DNA from 2 places in the Ornithinibacillus salinisoli genome. Region 1 is predicted to be linked to the other one. Evidence: predicted binding sites of a transcription regulator. Region 1 holds the regulator's gene; the other holds the start of a gene.
What was found. Region 1 encodes NrdR, which represses ribonucleotide reductase genes. Its sites were predicted from a motif close to AACACNATATATNGTGTT; they were not measured.
Positions count from the first base shown of each region.

Region 2: the regulator NrdR is predicted to act here: its motif matches at 8,445-8,462, upstream of ACFSTA_RS12655 (vitamin B12-dependent ribonucleotide reductase).

Region 1 is NZ_JBHUMI010000016.1:100,916-116,234, forward strand. It holds gene ACFSTA_RS11080 (glyceraldehyde-3-phosphate dehydrogenase) at 121-1,149, shown strand; gene ACFSTA_RS11085 (cytosolic protein) at 1,302-1,688, shown strand; gene nrdR (transcriptional regulator NrdR) at 1,709-2,176, shown strand; gene ACFSTA_RS11095 (replication initiation and membrane attachment family protein) at 2,233-3,612, shown strand; gene dnaI (primosomal protein DnaI) at 3,618-4,550, shown strand; gene ytxC (putative sporulation protein YtxC) at 4,700-5,554, shown strand; T-box leader at 5,614-5,837, shown strand; gene thrS (threonine--tRNA ligase) at 5,907-7,856, shown strand; ribosomal protein L20 leader region at 8,025-8,152, shown strand; gene infC (translation initiation factor IF-3) at 8,258-8,764, shown strand; gene rpmI (50S ribosomal protein L35) at 8,794-8,988, shown strand; gene rplT (50S ribosomal protein L20) at 9,058-9,414, shown strand; gene ACFSTA_RS11130 (DUF1294 domain-containing protein) at 9,489-9,764, shown strand; gene ACFSTA_RS11135 (TVP38/TMEM64 family protein) at 9,839-10,411, shown strand; gene ACFSTA_RS11140 (sigma-w pathway protein ysdB) at 10,805-11,218, opposite strand; gene ACFSTA_RS11145 (dUTP diphosphatase) at 11,337-11,822, shown strand; gene ACFSTA_RS11150 (M42 family metallopeptidase) at 11,893-12,978, shown strand; gene ACFSTA_RS11155 (lytic transglycosylase domain-containing protein) at 13,047-13,670, opposite strand; gene sspI (small acid-soluble spore protein SspI) at 13,834-14,049, opposite strand; gene ACFSTA_RS11165 (TrmH family RNA methyltransferase) at 14,151-14,888, shown strand; T-box leader at 14,938-15,164, shown strand; gene pheS (phenylalanine--tRNA ligase subunit alpha) at 15,230-15,319, shown strand, end outside.
Region 2 is NZ_JBHUMI010000016.1:385,126-400,444, forward strand. It holds gene ACFSTA_RS12615 (shikimate kinase) at 48-539, shown strand; gene ACFSTA_RS12620 (YqzE family protein) at 596-775, shown strand; gene ACFSTA_RS12625 (YqhG family protein) at 807-1,604, opposite strand; gene ACFSTA_RS12630 (DEAD/DEAH box helicase) at 1,591-3,246, opposite strand; glycine riboswitch at 3,409-3,517, shown strand; glycine riboswitch at 3,521-3,603, shown strand; gene gcvT (glycine cleavage system aminomethyltransferase GcvT) at 3,737-4,852, shown strand; gene gcvPA (aminomethyl-transferring glycine dehydrogenase subunit GcvPA) at 4,866-6,215, shown strand; gene gcvPB (aminomethyl-transferring glycine dehydrogenase subunit GcvPB) at 6,208-7,665, shown strand; gene ACFSTA_RS12650 (rhodanese-like domain-containing protein) at 7,718-8,089, opposite strand; gene ACFSTA_RS12655 (vitamin B12-dependent ribonucleotide reductase) at 8,546-11,107, shown strand; gene ACFSTA_RS12660 (DNA topology modulation protein) at 11,520-12,068, shown strand; gene mntR (transcriptional regulator MntR) at 12,378-12,794, shown strand; gene ACFSTA_RS12670 (patatin-like phospholipase family protein) at 12,880-13,770, shown strand; gene ACFSTA_RS12675 (SA1362 family protein) at 13,782-14,162, opposite strand; gene ACFSTA_RS12680 (YqhR family membrane protein) at 14,457-14,978, shown strand; gene aroQ (type II 3-dehydroquinate dehydratase) at 15,069-15,319, shown strand, end outside.

The DNA of each region.
Region 1 (15,319 bases):
AAACAATGCGAAAGACTCCTTCTTATTAATTTTAAAAAAATATGTACCTTTTACAACTATATGTGTTATACTATTTGTAAAAATAGAGAAATAAGTATAACACACTTGGGAGGACTATCAATGGAGAGAACACGAATTGCAATTAATGGGTTTGGCCGCATTGGAAGAATGGTGTTTCGCCAAGCAATTCAAGATGAACAATTAGAGGTTGTTGCTATTAATGCAAGTTATCCTCCAGAAACACTGGCACATTTAATCAAATACGATAGTGTCCATGGAATTTTTAACGGGAATGTGGAAGCGCTTCAAGGAGCGTTAGAAGTGAATGACAAAAAAATTATGATTGTAAATTCGAGGGACCCTGAGAAATTGCCTTGGAAAGAAAACAATATTGATGTTGTTATAGAAGCTACAGGTAAGTTTAAAACAAATGAAAGCGCTGGCTTACACCTGAAAGCAGGAGCAAAAAAAGTAGTTATTACTGCACCTGGCAAAGATATTGATAAGACTATAGTAATGGGAGTCAATCATGGCTCATTAGTTGCGGAAGATGATGTTATTTCAAATGCATCCTGTACTACCAACTGTTTAGCACCAGTAGTGAAAGTATTAGATGATCGTTTTTCTATTATTAATGGACTTATGACGACTGTGCATGCCTTTACAAATGATCAAAAGAATTTGGATAATCCCCATAAAGACTTACGACGTGCTAGAGGTTGTACACAATCTATTATTCCAACATCAACAGGGGCAGCAAAGGCGTTATCTGAAGTACTACCACATTTAGAAGGAAAATTACACGGAATGGCATTACGGGTACCCACTCCTAACGTGTCATTAGTTGACCTAGTAGTAGATGTAGAAGAATCTGTTACAGTGGATGATGTTAATCATGCCTTCAAACATGCGGAAGTAAATGAAATGAATGGAATCGTTAAATACAGTGAAGAACCACTTGTTTCGATTGATTATACAACAACAGAGCATTCGGCAATTATAGATGGATTATCGACTATGGTCATGGGTGAAAATAAAATCAAAGTTCTCGCATGGTATGATAATGAATGGGGATACTCCAAAAGAGTAGTGGATTTAGTTAAATATGTAGGTTCTTACTTGTATCAAAAACAAGTAAATATTTCCTAGTTTAATAGAAGTAATAAATAGAGTTCATTCTCTTATTTTGAGAATGAACTCTATTTTTTTGCCTAAAAATAACTAGGGGTTTTGTAGGAAACATGTTAAAATGATTATAGAATATACTGTCGTTTAAAATATATTTACTGGAGTTGACATATATGGCTATTCGTCATAAAGTATCAAAGTACTTAAATAATCATGCGGAAACGAGCGAAACTCATTGGGATCCAGCATTACAATCAAAGTATTATAAGACTACGAAGGATAAAGCGTTAGCTGCTTTAGAAAGCTTATTTAATAGTTCCCAGAAATACGAAATAAACTCAATTTCAAAAGAGCATGGTGAAATTAGTCTTCATGTTAAAAAGGGTAAAAAGGCTTTTGTTGTTATAACCGTTATAATGGTACGTCCTTATCAAACTGCGATTGATTTCTCCGTTACTACTGAAACGTTAATTCCAATTGATTTAGGCTATAGCACAAAATTGATTCAGCAATTATATCAGCAAGTAAATAAAGAGTTACCATTAATTGATAAGAAGTAACATGATTGGAGCTTTGTAGGATGAGATGTTCAAATTGCCAATATAAAAGTACTAAGGTACTAGATTCCCGACCAATTGAAGAAGGGCGTTCGATACGGAGAAGACGTGAGTGTGAACAGTGCGGTTTCCGGTTTACTACTTTTGAACGTATTGAAGAAATTCCTTTAATTGTAGTGAAAAAAGATGGTACAAGACAAGAGTATAGTAGGGAAAAACTGATCCGGGGTTTAATAAAAGCTTGCGAAAAACGACCAGTGTCCATTGAAACGATAGAATCACTCGCGCTTGACGTTGAAAAAGAATTACGTAACACTGGAGCGTCTGAAATAGATAGTAATGAAATCGGAGAAATGGTAATGGAAAGACTGTCAACAGTTGATGAAGTTGCATATGTCCGATTTGCTTCTGTTTATCGACAGTTCAAAGATATTAGTGTGTTTTTAGAGGAATTAAAAGAATTAATAAATGTCGAAAAAAAAGAATCTTAACGAGCCCTAACAATAGGCTCTTTCTTTTTATTTGATTAAAAGGGGTAAGAAGAATCATGAATTACATTGGAAAAATATTGCCTATTGATGGCTATCATGTCGCATATAAAGGGAACTCGATTCCAGCTGATTATACCCAATCATTAACCCATTTATATCAACCGTTGATCGGTGTAAAAGCAGTCATGCTATATCAAACCCTTTTACATGAAATGGACTTACAGCAGGAAGTTCCCCATCAAACACACCACACATTGATGAACTATTTAAATATTCCATTAGATGAAATTTATGAAGCACGAATAAAATTGGAAGGTATTGGCTTGTTAAAGACGTACGAACTAACTAGTCCAGATCAAACCATTTTTACCTATACATTACAATGTCCCTTTGCACCGCAAGATTTTTTTCAAGATGCTATGTTATCACAGCTTTTATATCATCATATTGGAAATAAAAAATTTGAAGCTTTGAAGTCGCATTATGTAAGCAGTAATAACAATGTTGAGGATGGACGTGAAATCACGGTTTCTTTTCACGAAGTTTTTCATACATTCTCTACTCGAAGTGGAAATAACGAACCGCTTACAACAAATCAAGGTAATGATGGCCCAAACTTACAAGAGGTTGATTTCTCTTGGATTGAGCAAATGTTAAAGCAGCGAATGATTCCGACAAAACAAGTGCTAACAAAAGGGAATAGAAGAGTAATTAATCAAATGATGGTATTGTATGACTTAGCAACACATGAAGTCGAAAAAGCAATTTTGTGGGCATTAACTGATGAAAATATTTTACAAGTAGAAGAATTTAAAGAGGCTTGTCATGACCTTTATAAAAAGAAGCCAATTCAAGCGAAGGTTAGATTAGTTGAAAAAAATGAGCATATAGTAGACAATCGATCTGAAGATAAAGCTTTATCCAAGGAAGAACAATTAGTAAAAGAATTAGAAACGATATCACCCAAGCAATTGTTAGAGGATCTATCAAGTGGAAATCGGGCTTCCGATCAAGATCTAAAAGTAATTCGAGAGGTGATGACTTCTCAGGGGCTTCCTTCTCCGGTCATGAATGTATTAATTCATTATGTGTTGCTGCAAACCAATATGAAGCTATCAAAAGCTTACCTAGAAAAAATAGCAAGTCATTGGTCAAGAGCAAATTTAAAATCGGCTAAAGAAGCAATGGTATTCGCTAAACGAGAAAGAGAGCGATTTCGTGCTAGTACGGCTAAGAAACAGACTAGCAACAATAATTATTATCGCAAACAGCAACCAACAGAGGTTATTCCAGATTGGTTTAAGGAAAGAAAAAGTAAAAAAACGAGTAATATATCCAAGGTAGAAATTGAAGACGATGCGGAGAAACAAGCAAGAATTGAAGCAATGCAACAGAAGTTCTCAAGTAAAAAAAACAATAATAATTTCCAAGGATGATTTTTATGAAACCAGTACAATCTACCTTAAAAAGGTGGATGGAAGAAAACAAAAACTTTAGAGAGAACTATGAAAAAATTAAAGATGAGGTATTAAACGATCCGGAAATTAAGGGTTTTTTGGAAGGGCATCCTACTATTCCCCAACATGAAATTGATAAAAAACTAATTAAATTGTATGAATATAAATCACAATCAAAGCAATGTGAAAACTGCTCTTCCATTCATTCATGCAAAAATATGCTTCAGGGCTATTCCCCTGTATTGCATGCTTATAATGATGAGATTCATTTATCCTATGAGAAATGTCATCATAAAATTATTGCTGAAAAACAACAAGAACAACAAAATCTATTCCAAAGCTTATATGTACCAAAAGAAATTTTGCATGCAACGATAGATGATATTGATCGTTCTGACACTCAACGTACAGATGCAATTCTAGAACTATACGAATTTTTGGAGCAAATAGATAGAGGTCTACCACAAAAAGGTATTTATTTTTATGGACCTTTTGGGGTAGGGAAAACTTATTTCTTAGGTGCTTTAGCAAATAAATTAAAAGAATATAATATCTCATCTATGTTAATTTACATGCCTGAATTTGTAAGAGAGATTAAATCTTCATTTAAGGATGACTCCATAAATGAGAAAATAGATTACTTCAAAAAAGCAGATGTGTTAATGATTGATGATATTGGAGCAGAATCACAATCTGCTTGGTTCAGGGATGAAGTACTTGGATCAATTTTACAATACAGAATGATGGAACGCTTGCCAGTATTCTTCACATCGAATTATAGTATGGAACAACTTGAGAGTCATTTAGCTAAAACTAGTCGTGGAGATATTGATACAGTAAAAGCAGGACGAATAATTGAACGGGTGAAACAAGTAAGTAGAGAAGTACCTATTTTTGCAAATAACCGTCGTGAATAGAGAGTAAATGATAGCTAACTAATTGTTAGCTATTTTTTTACAAGGATTTATAGCAGTAACTATAGTTACTAGTTTTCATTTATTAATCATTTTTTTGTTTCCTTGTCCATATAATGTAACAGTTTGGTTTTGGATGAGGGTGATGTTGTTTGCTGGATGTTTATTTTAGTACGAATAAAGAAGTAATTAGTTTTTGTGAGCATTTATTTCGTTATAACAAAAAAATTGAACTGCATTGGAAAACACATGAAGATTGGGGGAATCATTTACAGATTGAGAATCAAGAGGTAAATAATGAGACGTTACAAGCGGTAGCTAAATCAATGGTTGACGTATTTAAGTCTCATCGTCTCTCAGCAATGATTAAAGGAGTTATTGAGGATTTTTATTATTACTCTAATTCGGATGAAATTGAGAGGATATTAGAAATTAGCCACTGGATTATTACTGGAGAGGATGATGATAGTCATCATGTAAGAAATACGAAAGAAGATCCATTACAGCTTCTATACTCTTTGTTTATAGCAAATGTTAAAAATAAATCAACGGTTCATTTTGATTCGATAGTAAATTTTCGTTTGAAGACATTTAAAGATCAAGTTGTTTATTATGTTGGATTGGCCATCGATGAATTTAAGCGGGAAGAAGATCATCAGGAATTTGTTAATATGCTTCGAGATTTTATAACGAAAAGAGAACCAAGGTATAATACAATTCATATATTACAAGGAAACCCTTTTTCTTTTTTTAAGTCTAATGGTAAACGATTTACAAAAATGGAATTACGGATGCTTATGCAACAAGAGCCACTATATATTGTTGGTCTAGATAGTGATGAGCTTAACCTTGCTCCATTAGTTGCGATGGCACCTAAAAAAGTTAAGATTTATGGGGACCATCCGTCAGAACCAAAAACATTAACTGTTATTAATGTATTTCAAGAAAGAGCCCAATTTGAACCGTATAGTAAGTTTCCTTTTCCATATTATTTAAAAAATCAATAATAAGGCTTGATTATATGTGATACAAACGCTATAATGTGATTTATATTAAATCGCATTATGTACAAGTAATGAGAAGGACATGATCATTTGATGTCTCCGTTGTACAGAGAAGGAAGTCTAGGCTGAAAGCTTCCACAACGAATCATATGATTACCACCTTTGAACTCTTCTATTGAATATCCAAGTAGATAGAAGCGTATTATCTGCGTTAAAGATCGATGAAGCCGCAATTCATTTTGCGGGAATTAGGGTGGAACCACGTGACCAAGCGCTCGTCCCTTTGCAATAGGCAAAGGGGTGGGCGTTTTTTAATTTTCTAAAAAATAATCGATATGAAAAGGAGTGTTACGAAATGGAGGAAATTTCAATAGTCTTTCCAGATGGAGCAAGTAAATCTTTTCCTAACGGTACAACTGGAGAAGAAATTGCAGCTTCTATTTCACCGGGATTAAAAAAACAAGCATTAGCAATTAAATTGGACGGAAAGCTATATGACTTACGACGTGAGCTTTCTGTTGGAGGAAAAATTGAAATAATAACGTATAAAAGCCCCGAGGGTATTGATGTTGCACGCCATTCAACTGCACATTTGATGGCACAGGCTGTTAAACGTTTGTTTAAAAATGTTAAATTTGGTGTTGGTCCGGTAATTGAAGAGGGTTTCTATTATGATATGGATCTTGAGCAATCGATTACACCAGAGGATCTACCAAAAATTGAAAAAGAAATGAAACGTATTGTTGATGAGAACTTAGAAATTGAACGAATTGAGGTTTCTCGTGAACAAGCAAAAGAAATGTTTCAGGATATTGGTGATGAGTTAAAGCTTGAATTGATTGATGCGATTCCTGAAGGGGAGCAGGTAACCATATATCAACAAGGTGAGTTTTTTGACCTTTGTCGTGGTGTTCATGTTCCATCAACAAGCAAATTAAAAGCATTTAAATTATTGAGTATTTCTGGAGCATATTGGCGTGGAGATAGTAATAATCAGCAGTTACAACGAATATATGGAACAGCGTTTGAAAAACAAGGTCAAGTGGAGGAATACTTACACTTATTAGAAGAGCGTAAAGAACGCGATCACAGGAAGCTAGGCAAAGAGCTTGATATCTTTACAGTTAATCAAAAAGTAGGTCAAGGTCTACCATTATGGTTACCAAAGGGTGCGACAATCCGTCGTCAAATCGAGCGATATATCGTTGATATAGAAGAACGCTTAGGATATGATCATGTTTATACACCCGTCTTAGCGAATGTGGATTTATACAAAACAAGTGGACACTGGGACCATTACCAAGATGACATGTTCCCTGTCATGGGTATGGATAATGAGGAATTAGTACTTCGCCCAATGAACTGTCCACACCACATGATGGTATTTAAGAATCAACTTTGGAGTTACCGTAATTTACCAGTACGTATTGCCGAACTTGGAACAATGCACCGTTATGAAATGTCGGGAGCATTAGCAGGATTACAACGTGTACGTGCAATGACATTGAATGATGCGCACATATTTGCTCGTCCAGATCAATTAAAAGATGAGTTTATCCGTGTAGTGGAACTCGTACAACGCGTGTATAAAGATTTTGGAATTGACGACTATTATTTCCGTCTTTCCTATCGTGATCCTGAGGATAAAGAGAAATATATTGATAATGATGAGATGTGGGAAAAAACGCAAAGCATCCTCAAAGAGACAATGGAAGATATGGAACTGGAATATGTGGAAGCTGAAGGAGAAGCTGCATTCTATGGTCCTAAACTTGATGTACAGGTGAAAACAGCACTTGGAAAAGATGAGACATTATCAACTGTACAAATCGATGTGCTATTGCCTGAGCGTTTTGAGTTATCATATATTGGTGAAGATGGTAAAGAACATCGTCCAGTTGTGATACATCGTGGGGTTGTTTCTACGATGGAACGATTTGTTGCCTTCTTATTAGAAGAGTATAAAGGTGCATTTCCAACTTGGTTAGCTCCTGTTCAAGCAAAAATTATTCCTGTTTCACCACAGGTTCATTTAGACTATGCAAACGAGGTAGCTGAAAAGTTAAGACTCGAAGGAGTTCGTGTTCAAGTGGATGAGCGTGATGAGAAAATTGGATATAAGATCCGTGAAGCGCAAACTGATAAAGTTCCTTTTGCATTAGTGGTAGGGGATAATGAAATTAAGGAAGATGCAGTAAACGTTAGAAGATATGGAGAGAAAGATTCAGAGACACTTGCATATGAAGTTTTCAAAAACCTAATCAAACAAGAAATCGATGAAAAAACTTTAAGGAAGAATAATTAATTACATTTTATAAGTCCCAAGCACATTGCATGCTGTAAAATGTGCTTGGGCTATTCAAACTTACTATAATATGCTATACTAGTATTCGTGAAACAAGGAATCTACTTTGCTGTTGACAGTTTATACAATACATGATACAGTATAAAAGTTGATTAAAATTAAATGATCTGAGACAAGTAGAAGCACCCGCTTCTCACCTGATCAACGCTGTGATGCAGTTGACTGGTTATAACATCTTTAAATTTTACGATTAAAGACGTGTGGGTGCATTTATGTGCCCACTTTTTATTTGGAATAAAAACACTTGTCAATGACAGATCGGTAAAGAAGGCGTAAGCGACTGTTTCGGGAGCTGAAGCTGGATTAAAAAAATTTGGAGGTGGCTGGCTATTAGCAAAGATATGAATGTAAATGAAAAGATTCGTGCGAAAGAAGTACGTCTTATCGACTCAAATGGTGATCAACTTGGAGTGAAATCACGTCAAGAAGCATTGGAAATTGCAACAACTAGAAACTTAGACTTAGTTTTGGTTGCACCAAATGCAAAACCACCAGTTTGTCGAATTATGAATTACGGTAAATACCGTTACGAGCAACAGAAGAAAGAAAAAGAAGCTCGTAAAAACCAAAAAATTATTAATGTAAAAGAAGTACGTTTTACACCAGGAATTGGCGAACACGATTTTAACACAAAATTGAAAAACGCTAGAAAATTCCTTGAAAAAGGCGACAAAGTAAAAGCGACGGTTCGTTTCCGCGGACGTGCAATTACGCATAAGGAGCTTGGAAAAGAAGTTTTAGACAGATTTTCTGAAGAAGTTAAAGATATTGCAACCATCGAATCTAAAGCAAAAATGGAAGGTCGCAATATGTTCATGATGCTTGCTCCAATAAATGAAAAACAATAATTAATGATGCTTACGAGGAGGAAATCAACATGCCAAAAATGAAAACCCATAAAGGTTCTCAAAAACGTTTTAAAAGAACTGGAACTGGAAAATTAAAACGCGCACATGCTTATACAAGCCATATGTTTGCGAATAAATCACAAAAACAAAAACGTAAATTACGTAAAGGTGCGATTGTATCTTCTGGAGATTACAAACGTATCAAAACAATGCTTCCTAAATAAGAAGCTTTAATTGAAACTAAAAAACTAACTTGGATATATACAATGGACTTGTATTAGGAGGGAATTAATATGCCACGTGTAAAAGGTGGAACAGTTACGCGCAGACGTCGTAAACGCGTATTAAAATTAGCTAAAGGTTATTATGGTTCGAAGAGAACGTTATTTAAAACAGCAAAACAACAGGTAATGAAATCAGGTCAATATGCATACCGTGACCGTAGACAGAAAAAACGTGAATTCCGTAAACTTTGGATCACACGTATTAATGCTGCTGCACGCATGCACGATCTTTCTTACAATAAATTAATGCATGGTTTAAAGCTAGCAGGAATCGAAGTTAACCGTAAAATGTTGTCAGATCTTGCTATTAATGATGAAAAAGCATTTGCTCAACTAGCTGATAAAGCTAAAACAGCACTTAAGTAAGTATTGAAAGACCAAACCGTAGTAAACTAGTCGGTTTGGTCTTTTTAACTATATATTATTAGGGAGCTACAATTATGATTGATTTAGAAATATTACTCTATTTAATAGTTGCCAATATAATTGGATTTATTTTCATGGGAATTGATAAACGCAAGGCAAAAAAAGGGGAGTGGAGATTACCCGAGCGCACCTTATGGGGTATCGCTATCTTAGGTGGTGCAATAGGATCTCTGCTAGGAATGAAAACGTTCCGACATAAAACAAAGCACCGTTCCTTTGTAATTGGCTTGCCGTTGATTATAATCTTTCAGGTAGTCTTTTTCGTTTATATAAATGTTTTCCTGTCATAATGGCTCGTCTATTGTCATATACTTGTTTAAGAAGCTAGAGGATATTCATGATCAAGCTCTAAGGGAGGCAGATTATGGAGGTATTTAGCACTTATATTTTAGCGTTTATTGAAACAGGCGGTTTATTGGCACCATTATTATTTATTAGCTTTCATTTATTAAGACCCTTATTTTTTCTTCCAGTTGTATTTATTTGTATATCGGGTGGAATTATGTTTGGTGCAGTAGCTGGTACGTTTTACTCTGTCATTGGTATTACATTATCAAGTATCATTTTTTATGGCGTTATTCGATGGATGCCGAGAACGTTTGATAGGCTTGTGCGATTAAAGCAAAAAATAATAGGAAAGCATTCGGAATTAACAACTTCGCAAGTTACATTACTACGCCTCATTCCTTTTATCCATTTTCACTTGTTATCACTTTGCTTAATCGAAATTTCTACAAGCTTTAAAGAATATACAAAATCTTCGATCATATCCAATGTTCCATTGGCATTTGTTTATACCTCTATTGGACAATGGATTGCGAATTTATCTCCTCTATATTTCTCCGCATTCTTAATTGCATTACTACCACTCATCTATGCACTTAGACGTAAGGAAGTTATTATTAAATGGCAAGACTTTTTTCAAGTTAGCACATAATGTTAAATGTTAGGTGCTTTCTTAAGGATTGTTTAATTTTAATGGAAATAATTTGAAGTTGATGTAAAATGTGCAGTACTTTGAAACGTGTTTTCCGCTGCGGCCAGTCACTTTCCGCGGGAAATGGAAACGGACAATTCTTCCCTTATTTATGACAATATTGGGTAATAAAGGGGTTTATAGGACATCTGTTCCGTTATTAACCGAAATGACAGGTATTCTGATACGAATTAGAGCAAATAACGTACTTGATGTCCGATTACATTTTCAAATGAGATTATTTTACGAAATAACGTACGCCATGTCCGCTCCGTTAAACTTTTTTTATATTAAATTTCTTCGTAAAACTAACAACATACTATGCGAAAAGAACCTGAAGGTTAAACGCTCATCTTAGTCTAGATGAGCGTTATCTTCATTTTTATTTGTGATAAATATCTGATTAATAGGGTGTTTCCAAGTTACATTAGCAAATGGATAGTGTATCAAAAGCTCTTTTTCTAAAAAGTATAGATCATCACGTGTAAAACCTCTTAATTCCAAATGATCTTGAACCGTTATATGAATGTCTACAACTTCAAATGATTGTTCGGTTGCACCTAAATATTTTTCACCTTCAAATAAACATCCTTTATAGACAAATTGTAAATTCTTCTTCGTATTATTCGACTCATCTAGAAAATAGAATTCCTGTGCTTCTTTAGCTTTGTGTAATCTTCGCTGTGGATTGAGAAAGTATTGAATCACAGTATAAATAACTAGAGTCAATGCAATGATAATGAGTATGCGAAATAAGAATACTATCATACAGATCTTCTCCCTGATATTAGTTATCATCCCATACGTATGACAAAGCCAATTAGTTTCACTAAATATGAAAATTCATGATACAATCGTATAAAATCAGGAAAAGAGGTTAATTAAGTTGGATTGGTCAAGGTTATTTACAATGCAAAAAAACTTGGATTCATACATAGAAAGTAATCACAACCTAGAAGGTAAAAATATTTTTCAAGAAAAATATCTAGCATTATTAGTTGAACTAGGGGAGCTTGCAAATGAAACAAGATGCTTTAAATTTTGGAGTAACAAACCTAGAAGTAATGAGGAAGTTATTTTAGAGGAATATGTAGATGGTATTCACTTTATATTATCGTTAGGAATTGAAAAAGGATTAATATTTCATTCTGAAGTACAAGTTTTATCATCAAAATCAGAGACAGAACAATTTAATGAAGTATTTGATTTATGTGTTATGTTTAAAAATCAGCCTTCACAGGAAAATTATAATCGGTTATTTATAAGTTATATCCAATTAGGAAAACTTCTCGGACTAAGTGAAGAAGATCTGCAAAATGCATATCTAAAAAAGAATGAAATTAATTATGAGCGACAAAATCAAGGTTATTAAAAATATTTTAAAATTTTTCTAATAAAAGTTATACTGAAGAAGTGTAATGAAGAAGGAGGAAGAGTTATATATGGCCAAATTAGATGAAACACTTACCATGTTAAAAGATTTAACCGACTCTCGCGGTATTTCTGGTAATGAAAAAGAAACGAGAGAAGTAATGGAGAAGTACATAAAGCCTTATGCGGATGAAGTATATACCGATAATTTAGGAAGTCTAGTTGCTAAAAAGACTGGTGATGAAAATGGTCCTAAAATAATGGTTGCAGGTCATTTAGATGAAGTCGGATTTATGGTTAAACGTATTGATAAGAATGGTTTTATTTATTTCCAAACCATTGGTGGCTGGTGGAGTCAAGTAATGTTGGCACAACGTGTAACAATTGTTACTGCCAAAGGAGATGTCACTGGAGTTATTGGATCAAAACCTCCACATATCGTTTCTGCCGAAGCTCGTAAGAAACCAATTGATATTAATGATATGTTTATTGATATCGGTGCTTCAAGCAAGGAGGAAGCAGAAGAATTTGGTGTAAAACCAGGAGATTCAGTTGTACCATATTTTGAATTCACCCCATTAAAAAACGAAAAAATGTTACTTGCAAAAGCATGGGATAATCGAATCGGTTGTGCAATTGCAATTGACGTGTTAAAGCAGTTGAAAGGTGAAAACCACCCCAATGTTGTTTATGGTGTCGGTACGGTTCAAGAAGAAACTGGATTGCGTGGTGCAAAAACTTCAGCAAACTTAATACAACCTGATATTGGCTTTGGTGTCGATGTTGGGATTGCAGGAGATACGCCTGGTATTAAAGAGCATGAAGCAGATAGTAAACTAGGTGATGGTCCGCAGATCATAATCTATGATGCTTCAATGATCTCTCATAAAGGAGTACGAGAATTAGTAGTCGAAACGGCGGATGAGAATAATATTCCATATCAATATTCATCGATTGCGGCAGGTGGAACGGATTCAGGCTCTATCCATTTAACAGCCAATGGAGTTCCTTCGTTATCTATTACAGTTGCATCTCGTTATATTCATACTCATGCGGCTATTATCCATCGGGATGATTTTGAAAATGCCGTGAAATTAATAGTAGAAACGATTAAGAAATTAGACAGTGAAAAAGTTAAAGAAATTATTCTTGCTTAAAAAATAATTTTCTAACACACATATAAAAAGACGTTTGGATGAATGAATCCGAACGTCTTTTGTGCTAATTAAGCTAAATAAGATTGCATTACTTTTTTAACATAATTTTGAGTCTCTTTAATAGGGGGTATTCCATTATATTTATCAACATTACCAGGTCCAGCGTTATATGCTGCAAGAGCTAATTCAATATTACCTTCATAACGATCGAGCATTTGGGTTAAGTATTTGGTACCACCTTCGATATTTTGCGCTGGATCAAAAGCGTTCGTTACACCTAGTCCGCGAGCCGTTCCAGGCATAAGTTGCATTAATCCTTGTGCACCTGCATGGCTAACTGCATTGGGGTTATAATTTGACTCAGCTTGAATAACGGAGTGAATTAATTTCTCGTCAATCCCATATTTATTGGCGATTTCAGAGATATTATTGTTGAAATCCGTTTTGGAAGGGATAAAAGAGTTTTGTATATTAGAAAATGCCAACGAATTTATAGGGGATGATTCAAATGAATAATTCATCCTAGTATTCAACATGTTATTGGCCGATTCCGATTCGTTTATTTTATCCTGTAAAAGTTGTTTGAACGCTAAATCTATCATTGGCGACATACTAGACATTCCATCTTTATTTGAATGGAGAATAGACATTGCCTGATTTTGAATAAGTTGTTGTAGTTGTCTTATTTCCACTAATAATCTCTCCCTAATAACCTATCTATTCTATTGTACAATATTTTTTAAAAATTGCTAGGAAGATTTTATTTTTTCTTTTTTGGTTACGAGGGCTCCATTTGAGAAATAATAAGAAACAACTATAAAAGGTGCCTATTTAGGCACCTTGTGGGGTCAGAAATTAACTTGAAGCGGATTTTACACCTTGTTCCAAAGCGTCAATCATCTCTTGTTTTTCTTCTTCACTAGACTGATTCCAAATTAGTTCAAAAAGAACTCCAAGACCAGGAAGCATTTTTTCCTCACCGTTAACGGCATCTACAATGGTTGCCTCTAACTGAGATTGATCATTTTCTGAGATATTTGATAAAATTGCTTTTCTTAAATTTAAATCCACAACTAACACTCCTTTTTTAATTTTAACTATAGATAGTTTGACCAGTTCATATGGAAATATGTATGATAGTACAAGATAAGATGGATGGGAATGATTTTTGCATGATTACTTCTGTACAAAACGATAAAGTGAAAAATTGGAAAAAACTTCAAAGAAGAAAAGAGCGAAAAAATACAGGGACCTTCTTAATCGAAGGATATCATCTGGTGGAAGAAGCATGGAAAAGTGAATGGACAATTCGAGAAATTATTGTTCAACAAGATGTTTCAGTACCGGCATGGTGTGAAAACTACCAAGTGACGGTGGTTGGCGAGAATGTCTTTCAATATATATCTGAAACAAAGACACCTCAAGGAATTGCTGCCATTGTGTCATTTAAGGAACAACCAGCCTCTATAGGGAATTTCGTATTATTAATTGATGCTATTCAAGACCCTGGTAATTTAGGAACTATCATTCGAACAGCTGATGCTGCAGGATTTGATGCTATTATTTTAGGTAATGGTACGGTTGATGTATTTAATGATAAGGTTATACGTGCTACACAGGGCTCTATTTTTCACATCCCTATTTTTCAAGAAAATTTGGAGGAGCGGATCTCCATTCTACAACAAGAAGGTTTTTCTATCTGGGCGACAGCACTAACAAATGCAAAACCATATCATACGATAGAAAAACCAGAAAAAGTTGCACTAGTATTAGGTAATGAAGGAGCAGGAATAAAGGAAGACATCATAAGGCAAGCAGATACCATCGTAAACATTCCAATTTATGGAGAAGCTGAATCATTGAATGTTAGTGTAGCGGCAGGTATACTTATGTATCATGTAAAATGTTAACCTTGCAAAATGTTGTCATTTTAACTATAATCAAGTTTAGATTTCATATTGAAAAGCTGTGAAAGAGCATATTAACAATATAGAGGAGCGGTAAAGGGAAGAAATGCCCTAGACTGTAAGCATTTCTACCGTGACAATTGTTAATTTTCACTCTGGAGCTGACACTTGGACCTTGATGATCAAGTAAAGGTGTTCCGGATTTATCCGTTATTTAATTAAGGTGGGCACAATAGGTGTCAACAAGGGTGGTACCGCGACGAAAGCTTCGTCCCTTTATTTTGGGGATGTAGGCTTTTTTTTGTGGGAAAATCTAATATTATTAGTCATTGGAGGTAATTTGTATGAAGGAACAATTGGAGTTACTGGAAAAAGAGGCAATTGAGAAAATTGAACAAACTGCAGATATAAAAGAACTTCAGTCCATCAAAGTA
Region 2 (15,319 bases), 280 kb from region 1:
AAACTCCTTCTTTTTTTATAATTTTTTTCTAAAAAGGTGTGAATAAATTGGAATGCATTTATTTAATCGGTTTTATGGGAAGCGGAAAGTCTACAATAGGCAAGTTGCTATCACGGGTTTTAGATGTTCCTTTTATGGATACGGATGAATATATCGTAGAAAAAAATCAAATGAAGATAAATGATATCTTTGAAAAAGAAGGGGAGATAGCGTTCAGAAATTATGAGTCACAAGCACTAAAAGCGTCTAAATCAGGGGTGATTTCTACTGGTGGCGGTATCGTAGAGAATGAAGATAATATGAAATGGATGAAGCAAAATGGGGTAATTGTTTATTTGCAAACTTCATTTGAAGAGATTTCAAACCGTTTAAAAGAAGATCCTACAAGGCCATTATGGAATAAAAGGATTAAAGAACGACATGAATTATTTCATCAAAGGTGCAACATGTATTCGAAATGTGCGGATTACATTGTGACTACAGATAAGAAATCCGTAGAAAATATAGTCGATGACATAAAAGAACGGATATACGAATAACTTTAACCCAATTTGTGAAATATATAGTTAAGAAATTCTATAAGGGTGATTAGGTTATGTCAAATGACTATATTAAAGGTGTAACTGAAAAAGTTGTGTCATATATGGACTTACCGAGGGAAGAAAAGAGAAAAAGAAGAGAGGAACATAAAGCGGAAAAGCAGCAAAAAAATAACTTGAATCGCTGGTTTGGTGTTTTACCTCTCGCTATTAGAATTTCTTTGAAGAAAGATTGAAAGCAGGCCCTATAAAAAGGACCTGCTTTCATTATGCATCCGCATTCGAAAAACTAGGTATCAAATAAAATAAACCACCGTTTATGACCGAAACTGTAATCTTCGGACTGTATCTTTCACTAATTTCATCGATTTCTTTTTGAATCTGTTTTTCTTCTTGATCTGTTTTACCATGATAAAAATGCTTAAGTAATTCCACTTCTTTTTCTAGTTCATGTAAGGAATCTGTGGCCCATTGGTGTTCTTGGTTATGAATGTAGTCGTCAAGAACAGCTTTCATACGATTAAATCCACTTTGAACTTTAATAAGTGGAGAAATCGTATAACAATAATCTGAAATAGCAGATTGTAGGTCAATTTTCTTTAACTGTTCCATCATGTTTGCTTTCATTACCCCATTTACTAAATTTAAGCCCAAAGAGAAAATTTCATCTTTCTTTTGCTTGCCTATATAACTAATTTTGATATTCATTACTAACCAAGGGTGTAATGCTGTGTTCTTGGTTGCATGAATACTTTGAAATAGTTTGGTGTATTTTTCATTTTCTTTCAAATGGTTAAGGATTTGTTGAAGTCGTGGACTTCCAAAATGAATCCGATCCCCTTTTTCATCTTTTTTTTCCGGATTTGTTATTAAAGTCAGTTTCATCGGATCTCCAGGATGTCCCATTTTCTTAATATAATGCCAGTAAAAAGGGCGGTTCATTAATGCTCTGTCCATATCCTCGGTTAACTGAATGTTCATTACGCCGTTTTCATTACTCAAAATGTTACAATGATGAGCAGTAAAATAATCTTGTAAGAAGATATTAAGGTTAGATATTGCCATACTGTTGCTCCTCTTGTTCATCATATTGTGTATTACTAATAATGGATGATAAATTATCAAGTTTTATTTTTGCTTCTCCTGTTGTTGATGATTCATTAAAAATTGTGTTGATTTCTGATTCAAGATCTTTAATGTGAAGTTCAGCGAGAATATCATCCAAATGGCCAATGACTTGTTCAAACAAGTTAATCTTTTCGTATAACAATTTCATAATATGCTCTTCTACCGTGTCTTTAATAGCAAAATTATAAATATGAACATCTTTTTCTTGACCGTACCGGTGAATTCTTCCGATACGTTGTTCAAGTCTCATTGGATTCCAAGGTAAATCGTAATTAATCATGTAATTACAAAACTGTAAGTTAATACCTTCTCCACCTGCTTCGGTTGCTATTAGTACTTGGGCACGATCCTTAAATAACTGTCGCATCCAGTCTTTTTTTCCTCTCTTAAATCCACCTCGGAACGGAACAGAGGTGATACCGTGTTGTTGTAAGTACCATTGTAAGTAAAGCTGTGTAGCTCGATATTCTGTGAAAATAATGACCTTTTCATCACCGAACTGTTTGATTAATTCTACAGCTTTTTCTGCTTTTGCATGATGAGGAAGTTGTTCAATTTTCTTTATAATTGGTTCGATATACTCTAAATTTTCCTCTGTTACTAACTTTTGTAATGATAAAAAGCACGCTTCCCTTGAAGAGCAAATTTCACGCAAATAGGTTATTTTCGAGAATGTTGAAAACGGTTGAACCGTTGTATCTAATTGTTGATAGACCTCTTTTTCTTCTTTCGTAAAATCTACCCAAATTGTTTCGATGTGTCGCTTGGCATTATTTAATGAAGTACTCTGTCTAGTATTTCGTACCATTACCTTTTGAACGAGTTGTTTTAAATAAATATCTTGATTAATTTTCTTACGATCTTTTCCATATTGTTCAACAAACGAGTCATAATTTCCTAAATGACCTGGTTTTAATATCGATACTAAATTAAAAATTTCTATAAGTTTATTTTGTACAGGTGTTGCTGTTAGAAGAAGGCAATATTTTTTCTTTAATGAACGTACAAATTCATAGTTTTTCGTTTTATGATTTTTAAGTTTATGTGCTTCATCAATTAAGAGAAAATCATAGTCAATGTCTAATATCGCTTCCCGATGTGGCTCCCGTTTTGCGGTATCAATGGATGAAACTACTATTTCATATTGATCCCAATTATAATTCTTCCGGTGTTCAATTGCCGGGATGTAAAACTTTTCATTGAGTTCCCGAACCCATTGATTAACTAAAGATGCGGGTACTAGAATTAAAGCTTTTTTAACTAACCCTCTAATCATATACTCTTTTAGAATGAGACCAGCTTCTATCGTTTTACCAAGACCAACTTCGTCAGCTAATATTGCTCGTCCATTCATATGTTCGATAGCTTGTTTAGCTGTATCTATTTGGTGTGGTAAGAAATCAAGATGCGGTAAGAATTCTAATGCACGTAATCCATAAAATTCAGTAGTCACTGTTGTTTGTTCTGCTTGATATGCCATATCAAAAAGTTCCCAAGACGATAATGGTCCATCTTTATCAATGGTATCTTGAAGATTTGTAATAAATGTAGAATCATAAGTAATATTGATATTATTCATTCCAAACTTCCTTTTTATATAATAATGAAAAGATAAAAAAATTTTATTGAGAATAAGACACAAGTAAGCGTTTCTATGATATAATGAACGCGATAAAAAATAGAGTTTTTCACCGATACATAAGTTAGTATAACCAAAATAATCTATTTTCATAAAAGGCGAATGATTACAAGGGGAGAGTTTATTTATAGTTGTTTTTACTAACTATAAATAACGCCGAAGGAGCAAGCGTTTTCGTGAATCTCTCAGGCAAAAAGACTCTTGTAGGACGCACCTCTGGAGAGCGTTTACAGTTTGTAAACCACCCACGAAGCAAGCATCCATTTGGATGCGCAACTTTCTGGTCGTAGGACAGAGATTTTTCTGATAACAGTGAAATCTCTATTTTTTTATGCTTGAAAACTGTTATTAGCGATGCTTATTTGCTAATACCTGAGGTGCACTTATTTAGATGGGATGCGTTCCTATCTATCAAAAAAGGAGTGGTAATGTGAGTGAGATAAAAAGAACCCCTTTGTACCCTGTATATGAAAAGTACGGTGCGAAGACGATTGATTTTGGTGGTTGGGAGTTACCTGTTCAGTTTTCTAGTATCAAGCATGAACATGAGGTAACACGAACAAAAGCGGGATTATTTGACGTATCCCACATGGGAGAAATTATCGTTAAAGGACCTAAGAGTCTAGAATTCTTACAAAAAATTGTTACAAATGATGTATCCAAGTTAACACCGAAAAAAGCACAGTATTCACTTATGTGTTATGAAAACGGTGGAACTGTAGATGATTTCCTTATCTATATGCTGGCTGAAAATAATTATTTGATAGTTGTAAATGCTGCAAATACTGATAAGGATTACGCTTGGTTAGAAGAGAACAATTTTTACAGCCAAGAAGAACTATCTATTAAGAATGTTTCATCAGAATACGTTCAATTAGCTCTTCAAGGCCCCCTTGCAGAAGAGATCTTACAAACAGTAACTGAAACAAATTTAAGTGAAATTAAGTTTTTCCGTTTTGAGGATAGTGTACAGTTTCAATCCATAGAAGCAGGAGCATTAGTTTCAAGAACCGGCTACACAGGTGAAGATGGCTTTGAAATATATATAGATCCAGCAAATGGATGTGACCTATGGGATCTATTGTTAGAGGCAGGAAAAGAAAAAGGACTAGAACCGATTGGGCTAGGTGCTAGAGATACACTAAGGTTTGAAGCGAATCTACCATTATATGGGCAAGAGATATCGAAAGAAATTACACCAATCGAAGCTGGTCTGAAATTTGCGGTTAAAGTCGATAAGCCAATGGATTTTATTGGGAAAGAAGTATTGAAAGAACAAATTGAAAATGGACCTGCTAGAAAGATTGTGGGACTAGAAATGATAGATAAAGGGATTCCACGTCATGGTTATGAAGTATATGATGGTGAAGATAAAGTTGGTTTTATTACATCAGGAACCCAGTCACCAACATTGCAAAAGAATATTGGTCTAGCTCTAGTACAAGCGAATTCGGCTACCCTTGGTACAGAATTAGTTGTACAAGTGCGAAAGCGAAAATTAAAAGCGGAAGTTATTTCAAAAAAATTTTTAAATCCAAATAAATAAGGGAGGGTATATGATGGAATTTCGTTATTTACCAATGACAGAAGCGGATAAACAAAAAATGCTGCAATCAATTGGAATTGATACTACGGAAGAGCTATTTTCTGATATTCCGAGTAAGGTACGATTTAATCGTGAATTAAATTTAAAAAAACCTGCAAATGAACCTGAACTTATGAAGGAGTTAGTAGCTTTAGCTAATAAAAATGCTAACGTAAAACAAAATAGTTCCTTTCTAGGTGCAGGGGTTTATGATCACTTTATCCCATCTGTTGTTGATCATGTTATTTCTAGGTCTGAATTTTATACTGCGTATACACCATATCAGCCGGAGATATCCCAGGGAGAGCTACAAGCTATCTTTGAATTTCAAACAATGATTTCTGAATTAACCGGAATGCCTGTTGCCAACTCATCGATGTATGATGGAGGAACGGCATTGGCAGAAGCAGTAAATCTAAGTGCTGCACAAACAAAAAGAAAGAAAATATTAGTGTCTAAAACGGTCCACCCAGAATCTCGCGCAGTCATCGCGTCTTACGCAAAAGGACCAAATTTGGAGATAGTTGAGATAGATCATAAGGATGGTATTACCGATTTAGAGAAATTAGCAAATGAAATAGATGAGAATACAGCAAGTGTGGTAATGCAATATCCAAACTTCTTTGGACAAGTTGAATCCTTGCATAAAGTAAAAGAGATCATTGATACACAAAAGAAAACGATGTTTATTGTTTCCAGTAATCCGTTAGCATTAGGGTATTTAACTCCTCCAGGAGAATTTGGTGCGGATATCGTTGTTGGTGATACACAGGTTTTTGGAATTCCCGCCCAATTTGGTGGACCACATTGTGGTTTTTTTGCAACAACTACAAAACTAATGCGAAAAGTACCTGGTCGCTTAGTAGGTCAAACAACTGATGAAAATGGAGTAAGAGGATTTGTACTAACATTACAGGCGAGAGAACAACATATTCGTCGTGATAAAGCTACATCGAATATTTGCTCCAACCAAGCCTTAAATGCACTAGCTAGTTCTGTTGCGATGAGTTCAATTGGAAAGCATGGTTTAAAGAAAATGGCAGTGTTAAATATGCAAAAAGCGAGATATGCAAAACAGAAATTTGAAGAAGCTGGATTTACTGTTTTATCAGAAGGGTCATTCTTTAATGAATTTATTGTTAAACTATCAACTTCCGTATCAGATGTAAATGATAAATTAATAGAAAAAGGTATTATTGGTGGATATGATTTAGCTTTTGCTTATCCAGAGCTCGAAAATCATATGTTAGTTGCTGTAACAGAAATCCGTACAAAAGATGAAATTGATGCTTTTGTTAAAGAATTGGGGGATATACATGGCTAATAAAGATTTTCCGCTAATATTTGAACGTAGTAAAGAAGGAAGAACAAGTTATAGCTTACCAGAATTAGATGTTCCTGATATTAATTTGGAAGAAGAATTTGAGGAATCCTATATTCGTAAAACAGCTCCTGATTTACCAGAAGTTAGTGAATTAGAAGTAATGAGACATTATACAGGGTTGTCTAATCGTAACTTTGGGGTTGATTCAGGATTTTATCCACTAGGTTCCTGTACGATGAAATATAACCCTAAAATTAATGAAGATGTTGCACGTTTAGAGGGATTTAGCCACATTCACCCTTATCAAGACCCAAGAACCGTACAAGGCGCTTTAGAAATGATGTATGATTTACAAACCTCCTTAAGAGAAATTACTGGTATGCATGAAGTATCTCTTCAACCAGCAGCAGGAGCACATGGCGAGTGGACTGGGTTAATGATGATCCGTGCCTTTCATGAAGCTAATGGTGACTTTAATAGAACAAAAGTAATTGTTCCAGATTCTGCACATGGAACAAACCCAGCTTCTGCCACGGTAGCAGGATTTGAAGCAGTTACAGTAAAATCGAATGAAAAAGGATTAGTAGATTTAGAGGATTTGAAAGCAGTAGTTGGGGAAGATACAGCAGCATTAATGTTAACAAATCCAAATACACTAGGACTTTTTGAAACGGAAATAGTAGAAATGGCAGAGATTGTTCATGAAGCAGGTGGGAAGTTATACTATGATGGTGCAAATTTAAACGCAATCATGGGGTATGCTAGACCTGGTGATATGGGATTTGATGTTGTTCATTTAAATCTTCATAAAACTTTCACTGGCCCTCACGGTGGTGGAGGTCCTGGATCTGGTCCTGTAGGTGTGTCAGAAGAATTAGAACCGTATCTTCCAAAACCTATTTTAACAAAGAAAGAAGACCAATATGTATTTGAATATGATCGCCCACAATCAATAGGAAGGGTAAAACCTTATTATGGAAACTTTGGTATAAATCTGAGAGCGTATACGTATATTCGGACAATGGGTGCAGAAGGTTTGAAAAAGGTAAGTGAATATGCTGTACTAAATGCGAATTATATGATGCGTAAATTGGAGAAGGAGTATGATCTTCCATATCCTCAGCATTGTAAACATGAGTTTGTTTTATCAGGGAGAAAACAGAAAAAACTAGGAGTACGCACACTTGATATCGCAAAACGATTGTTGGATTATGGCTATCATCCACCAACAATTTATTTCCCATTAAATGTGGAAGAAGCATTAATGGTTGAACCAACAGAAACCGAATCTAAAGAGACGCTAGATGGTTTTATTGATACAATGCTTTCTATTTCAGAAGAAGCAAAAAATGAACCAGAATTAGTTCAAGAAGCCCCACATGATACAATTGTAAAGCGTATGGACGAGACTACAGCGGCAAGAAAACCAATTTTAAGATACTACAAATAAATAATAGCCTAAGGTGAACAAACACCTTAGGCTATTTTGATAGTTACTCGAGTTATTTTGACTTGATCTTACCTGTCCATTTCTTAAATCCGCCTTTTAGTTGGCTGATATCCTCATATCCTTTTTTATGCAATAACTGTGCAGCTCGTGCAGATCGAGAGCCACTTTGACAGTAAAGGTAAACTGGCTTGTCTTTACGCAATTCCACTAAGCGCTGGCGTAATTGGGTTACTGGAATATTTCTTGCACCCAAGATATGGCCTCTTTCAAATTCTTGTGGTTCTCTTACATCAATTAATTGTGCTTTTCGATATCCTTCACGAAATTGTTCTTCGGTAATTGTTTTTAAATACATCCGCTGTCTAAAGAAGCGAAAAATACCGAAAGCTAAAAGGATTACGAGTGCAATTACTAAAAATTCCATGAATCATGTCCCCCGTCTTTCACATTAGTACATGTTCTATTATATGGCTATTTCATTATTTTTTCAAAGTTTTTTTAGGTGATTCGTAAATTATAGAGCTGTTCAAAATAATTTCATAAAATCTTATCTATACTCGAACTCATAAAAACCCGATAATAAACGAGTTTGTCGAACATTATCAGATCATGTCTAATACATCAGAAAAAGCAAATTGCAAAAGTTTCTATTTTGAAGGATTTTTTTAATTGTAGCTTTCATTTCCTTTAAATATCTATCTTTTTTTCAAATTATCTCTTGTTGACAAATTTCATTTGATTCGTTCCATACACAATATATAGTGTATTTTATAAAATGGAATACAATATATTGTGTAATTTATTTTAAAGTGGTATTGTATATTTAGATAATTTATAAAAACTATTAATTAAATGAAAGAGTAAGAAAAGGAGTGTTCCAATGTCAGTGATTGTCGAAAAACTGAATAGTATTAATGTGGAAATGTTAAATGAGGATATTAAACTTTTTCCACAAGTACATCCGATAACGGAAGATATGAAATTGACACATAAGGGTGTTTCGCGATTAGTCATGCTTGATCGCTATGCTTTTAAAGACACGGAGAAAAAGTCGCTAAAAGAAGGTGACTTCGTCGTACTTACTGTAAAAGCAGATCCGAAGTTTCCAGCACGTGGTTATGGCTTTGTTAAATCGATTGATTGGTCTAGTAAGGAAGCGATCATTAAGGTGGATCCAGAATTTCTATCTGTGTTAGATGGAGAAGAAGCCTCATCTGGAGAGGTGAAAAGAGGACTGGATGTCATTGATAAACCCCTTGAGGTTTACTATGAGCAAATTGCTAAACGTAATGCAACAGGATTGGCAAGCGTTGAAGTAACTGATGATAAGAAGCAAGAATGGATAGAAAAGTTTAATAAGGAATTAGCTAATTTGAACTTTATACCTGCTGGTAGGGTATTGTATGGTGCTGGTGCTGAGACAGATGTTACATACTTCAATTGTTATGTAATGCCCTATATAAAAGATTCACGCGAAGGAATTTCCGACCATCGGAAACAAGTAATGGAAATCATGAGTAGAGGTGGCGGAGTTGGTACGAACGGATCTACGTTACGTCCACGAAATACGTTGGCAAAAGGTGTTAACGGAAAATCTTCAGGATCTGTATCTTGGTTAGATGATATTGCGAAGTTGACGCATTTGGTTGAGCAAGGTGGATCAAGACGTGGGGCACAAATGATAATGCTCGTAGATTCTCACCCTGATATTATTGAATTTATTATTTCTAAAATGCAAAATCCTAGAATCTTACGTTATCTAATTGAAAACACAGAAGATCAACAAATTAAGCGTTTAGCTCAAGAAAAGCTAAAATTCACCCCACTTACAGAAACAGAAACGGATCTTTATCAAGGAATACTTAATTACAAAAACATTCCTGGTCAAGGTGGATTTACTAGTGCTACTTTTAAAGAGGCAGAAGAAAAACTTAGAACGGGTGGAACATATTCGGTTCAAAACTCTGAATTTTTAACTGGCGCAAATATTTCGGTATGTATAACGAAAGAATTCATGCAGGCTGTTGAAAATGATGAATTGTATGAGCTAAGATTCCCTGATGTGGAAAATTATACTGCAGAAGAAATGAAAGCATACAATGAAGAGTGGCATAACGTTGGAGATGTCCGAAAATGGGAAGAAATGGGATATGGTGTTCGCGTTTATCGACGTATGAAAGCGAAAGAGCTTTGGAATCTAATCAATATTTGCGCAACATATTCTGCTGAACCAGGCATTTTCTTCATAGACAATGCCAACGATATGACCAATGCGAAAGCATATGGAGATCAAGTAGTTGCTACAAATCCGTGTGGAGAACAACCTTTAGCACCATATTCTGTCTGTAATTTAGCTGCTGTTAACTTAGCTGAAATGGCAGATAAAGATTTATGCACAGTTAACTATGATAAGTTAAAAGAAACAGTACGTATTGGTGTAAGAATGCAGGATAACGTTATTGATGCAACACCGTATTTTTTAGCAGAAAACAAAAAACAAGCATTAGGAGAACGTCGAGTAGGCCTCGGGGTTATGGGTCTTCATGACCTACTGATTTATTGTGAAACAGAGTATGGATCAGAAGAAGGTAACAAACTAGTCGATAAGATTTTTGAAACCATTGCTACAACTGCTTATCGCGAATCTATTGAACTTGCCAAAGAAAAAGGAAGCTTCCCGTTCCTTATTGGTGATACTGAGGAAGAAACAATGGATCTCCGCAAAGCGTTTATTCAAACAGGCTATATGAAAAAAATGCCTGAAGACATAAGAGAAGATATATTAAAATATGGTATACGAAACTCTCACTTACTAACCGTTGCTCCAACTGGAAGTACTGGGACTATGGTTGGCGTTAGCACAGGTTTAGAACCTTACTTCTCCTTCTCGTATTTCAGAAGTGGAAGATTAGGTAAATTTATTGAAGTAAAAGCTGATATTGTACAAGAGTATTTAGACAGAAATCCTGATGCAGATTCAGAAAAATTACCTAGATGGTTTATTACCGCAATGGATCTTGCACCAGAAGCACACGCGGATACACAATGCGTTATACAACGATGGGTTGACAGCTCTATCTCTAAAACGGTAAATGCGCCAAAAGGATATACAGTTAGTCAGGTAGAGCAAGTTTACCAAAGACTCTATAATGGCGGTGCCAAAGGCGGTACGGTATATGTTGATGGAAGCCGTGACTCACAAGTATTAACATTAAAAGCGGAGGAAAATACATTCGGTGAACAAACGGAATTATTTGATGAAGTGGAAGAAAAACCGAAAGTAGTGCTAATGGATACGATTCAAGAACTGGATAAGACAAATGTAACTATTGGATCTGAAGTAGGAGATACTTGTCCAGTTTGTCGAGAAGGTAGTGTAGAAGATATTGGTGGCTGTAATACCTGTACTGGCTGCGGAGCTCAACTGAAATGTGGATTGTAAGTAATATTATAGCGGAACTGACTATTTTGTTAATGAGGTCGGTTACCAGTCACAAACATTAAAAATCTAAGGACCATCAATTTGTATATCAATTTGGTGGTCTTTTCTTGTTATTAGGTACTGTGAATACTGCACGTGAACAAGGAAGGGAGAGATACCTCCAAATCCTTACCTATCTATAAAAATAGGGTGATCAAAATGGATCACTTTTCCTTATTGGCAACAATCGATTATGTTTTTGGAATATTATGTTAGTATTGTAATATAGAGATATTGAACGCTACAGGTTAGGTGGAGGACATAGTATACGTGCTTTTTTATATCGGTAAATCCATGAATAGGTAAGTTAACTTTGAGCTACTTGAAAGTTCCTATTTTTTCTTTAGAATCCTTAGAATGAAGGTGTTACAGTATGCGACGAATTATGGTGATTGGGATTTCATCAGGTGTAGGGAAGTCAACATTTGCGCAAAAATTAGGGAAAGCGCTACATTTAAATGTTTATCATTTAGATGCTTTATTTTGGAAGCCAGGCTGGGTAGAAGCCTCATTAGAAGAATTTTCAAAAGCACAACAGGAAATTGTGAATCAACGTGAATGGATTATTGAAGGAAATTACAGTAATACATTCGATATACGTGCAGAACATGCAGATACAATAATATACTTAGAACTTCCACTTCATGTTTGTTTGTATCGTGTTGTTAAGAGATGGTTAATGAATATAGGAAGAACACGACCTGATATGGGGGAAGGGTGTAAGGAAAAATTAGATTGGGACTTTATGAAGTTTATATTTACTACTTACTATCCTCGAAAAAGAAAAATGAATGAACGATTTCAGTCTTTGCAATCATTGGGTTCTAAAAAAGAGATTATTATCTTAAGGAGTAAAAAAGAGATTCATTCTTATTTAGAATATATAAAAAGACAAAAAGAATTAGTTTATAAACCTCAATAACATGTAAGCTAATAAAATAGATATTCTTACAGAGAAATAGACAACTCTTCCATTAAATGGAACAGTTTATACCAAAATTATGTAGCGACCAGATGTCCACTAAAATAACTTTAAGGGATTAACAATGAAAATTCGCACGCAGCATCCGCCAAAATAGCCAATATTTTCGATTGAAAACGGACTTCAAAATTTTGTTTTCAGGTCTACCTTTCTTGGTTTTAACTTGTCTATTATTCCAAACTACGTTATTCTCTAAAAAGAAACAGTTTTGCCCTAGATAAAAAAAATTCCATGAAATGGGGAGATCATATGCCGACACCGAGTATGGAGGATTATATTGAACAAATATATAATTTAATTGAAAATAAAGGATATGCACGAGTATCTGATATCGCTGAAGCGTTAATGGTACATCCTTCATCTGTTACAAAAATGGTACAAAAGTTAGATAAGGATGATTATTTAAACTATGAAAAATACAGAGGATTCATTTTAACTGATAAAGGAAACAAGATTGGAAAACGATTGGTATTTCGACATGAGTTATTAGAAGACTTCCTTGAAATTATAGGTGTCGATAAGGAAAATATATATAATGATGTAGAAGGAATTGAACATCATTTGAGTTGGAATTCCATAGACAGGATAGGAGATCTTGTAGCCTACTTTAAAGAAGATAAATCAAGAATCGAAACATTAAAGCAAATACAAAAAGAAAATAAATAACTAATGCAAATATACATAAGGATTTAGTTCTAATTTCTCCTTCAAAAGCTTAAAAATATAGAAAAGAGCATAAAGGAGAAAGCGTATGAAAATTGATGCTGTTTTTTCCGGTGGGGGAGTTAAAGCATTTGCGTTTATTGGAGCATTAGAGAGTTTGGAAGAAAGAAACCTAGAGCTTGAACGTGTTGCAGGAACTTCAGCTGGTGCTATACTTGCAGCATTTCTTGCAGCAGGGTATACCGTGAAGGAAATAAGACATATTTTAGATAATCTAGATTTAAAAACGTTCTTTGACCCACCACATTTTAGTAAAATTATCCCTGGAAGCAAGTGGTTGTTATTATATTTTCAAAATGGATTATATAAGGGAGATAAATTTGAAAACTGGCTATATATTCAATTAGCCAAAAAAAACATATACACGTTTCGCGATGTACCGGAAAATTATCTCAAAGTCGTAGTTAGTGATTTAACCTTAGGGAAGCTTGTAGTCATACCAGATGATTTAGAAAGAATTTATGGAATCAATCCTAATCATTTTCTTATTTCTAAAGCAGTCCGGATGAGTGCGGGTTTCCCTTATTTTTTTATGCCGAAAAAACTTCCCGGAAAAACAAATGAAAAAAGCATTATGGTTGATGGGGGGTTGCTAAGTAACTTTCCGCTTTGGGTATTCGATCAAGATCAAAATAAGCAAAGAAGACCAGTGTTAGGAGTTAAACTAAGCGATTCCACTGAAATGATACAACCACGGCGGATAAAAAATGCATTAGAGATGTTGCACGCCTTATTTTCAACGATGAAACAAGCACATGATGCGAGGTATGTATCAACTTCAGAAGGGAAAAACATTATATTCATTCCTGTAAAGAACGTAGAAACAACTGATTTTCGAATCAGTTCAGAATCCAAAAAAAAGTTAATAGATGAAGGGAAACAAAGAACGAAAATATTCTTACAATATTGGTCAACATAAAAAGCGAGTTTCTAATTAGATGCTCGCTTTTTACGTTTTGATTTATTTCCATCAATGACCCGCAAATGATTTGGTCGCTTTTTACTAATCTTCTTCTTTAGTGGAACTTGTTGTTGCGTGCGGTGTGTAGTTGAAGATTTTACGTTCGGATCATGTTGCTGTTTATACTTTACTTTGGACTGTTTGACTGCTTGTTTATATTTCTTCATATCTGGAGAAGCGGTTCTTTTTTTGAGAAATAGAAAGTAGATTACAGCAAATATTGCTGCACCAAAACCAATCGTGATTAATATGTTCAAAAGGAAATTGGTTGTATTCGTAAATAGTTGCGAAATCAAGCCTACAATTGCTAGCCCTATGATAATGTAAATGAAGTTTTTCAATCCGTTCATACTCCTTTCTTATCTACATCCCAATTTATTTATGTAAAGGGAATAATTTATACAACCCAATAGAATGGTAATTATAACAAAATCTATCAAGAATAGTCTTACCTTTTTTAATCGAAATATTCATGTTTAACAATATTCCTAACCAAATCTATTTGATGAATGTATCATGTTTATTTTACTAAAGATTATAAAGGATAACTAGTCCGTGACTCTAATATTACGTTACAATTCTGATAAAAAATCAATGATTTGTTTTATAGCCATTGGTCATACTAAAGAATGGAGGTTGATATAATGAGTGAGAATAAAAAACTTGAACAAAACAAGCCGGAGCAGTCGACTACAATTTTCGGGAGAGCGTTACTTACAGGGTTTATCGGTGGATTAGTGTGGAGTTTTTTTGGAGTTATTAATTACTACTTTAATTTTTCGGAAGTATCACCAAGATCATTTTTACTACGATCTTGGTTGCGAGCAGGTTGGACAGACGGATGGTTGGGAGATGTTATTTCCGTCTTGTTAGTGGGTGTAATATCCGTGGGTGTTGCACTAATGTATTATATGATGTTTCGGAAGATTAATTCCATGTGGGTTGGTGCCGGATATGGCTTAGTATTATGGGGTATTGTGTTTTACGTTTTTAATCCTATATTTCTTAATATACCGAGCTTGTTTGATTTGAATGTCAATACGATTGTGTCATGCATTTGTTTGTATTTGTTATACGGAATATTTATCGGATTCTCGATTTCTTATGACTACAATGATACGATATTGAAAAATAACAATACTTCAGAGGAAAAAGCTTCGAATTAGTTTGTTTTTGGGCGAAATGGTTATTCAAATGGTGTTGTTTATGATAAACTAATTACGTCCAACTATAAATTACAAAGGGATGAATGGTACTTGAAGCGGCTCTTATTATTAAATGGACCTAATATTAACATACTGGGAAAACGTGAAAATGAAGTTTATGGGGATTTTACACTTTTGGATATTGAAACAGAAATTAGTGAACTAGTTGAAGCCAATGGATATAAATTGGATAGTAAACAGTCCAATCATGAAGGGGAACTGGTAGACATTATTCAGGAAGCTGAAGGGGAATATGAGGGTATCATTTTTAATCCTGCTGCATATACCCATACTAGCATCGC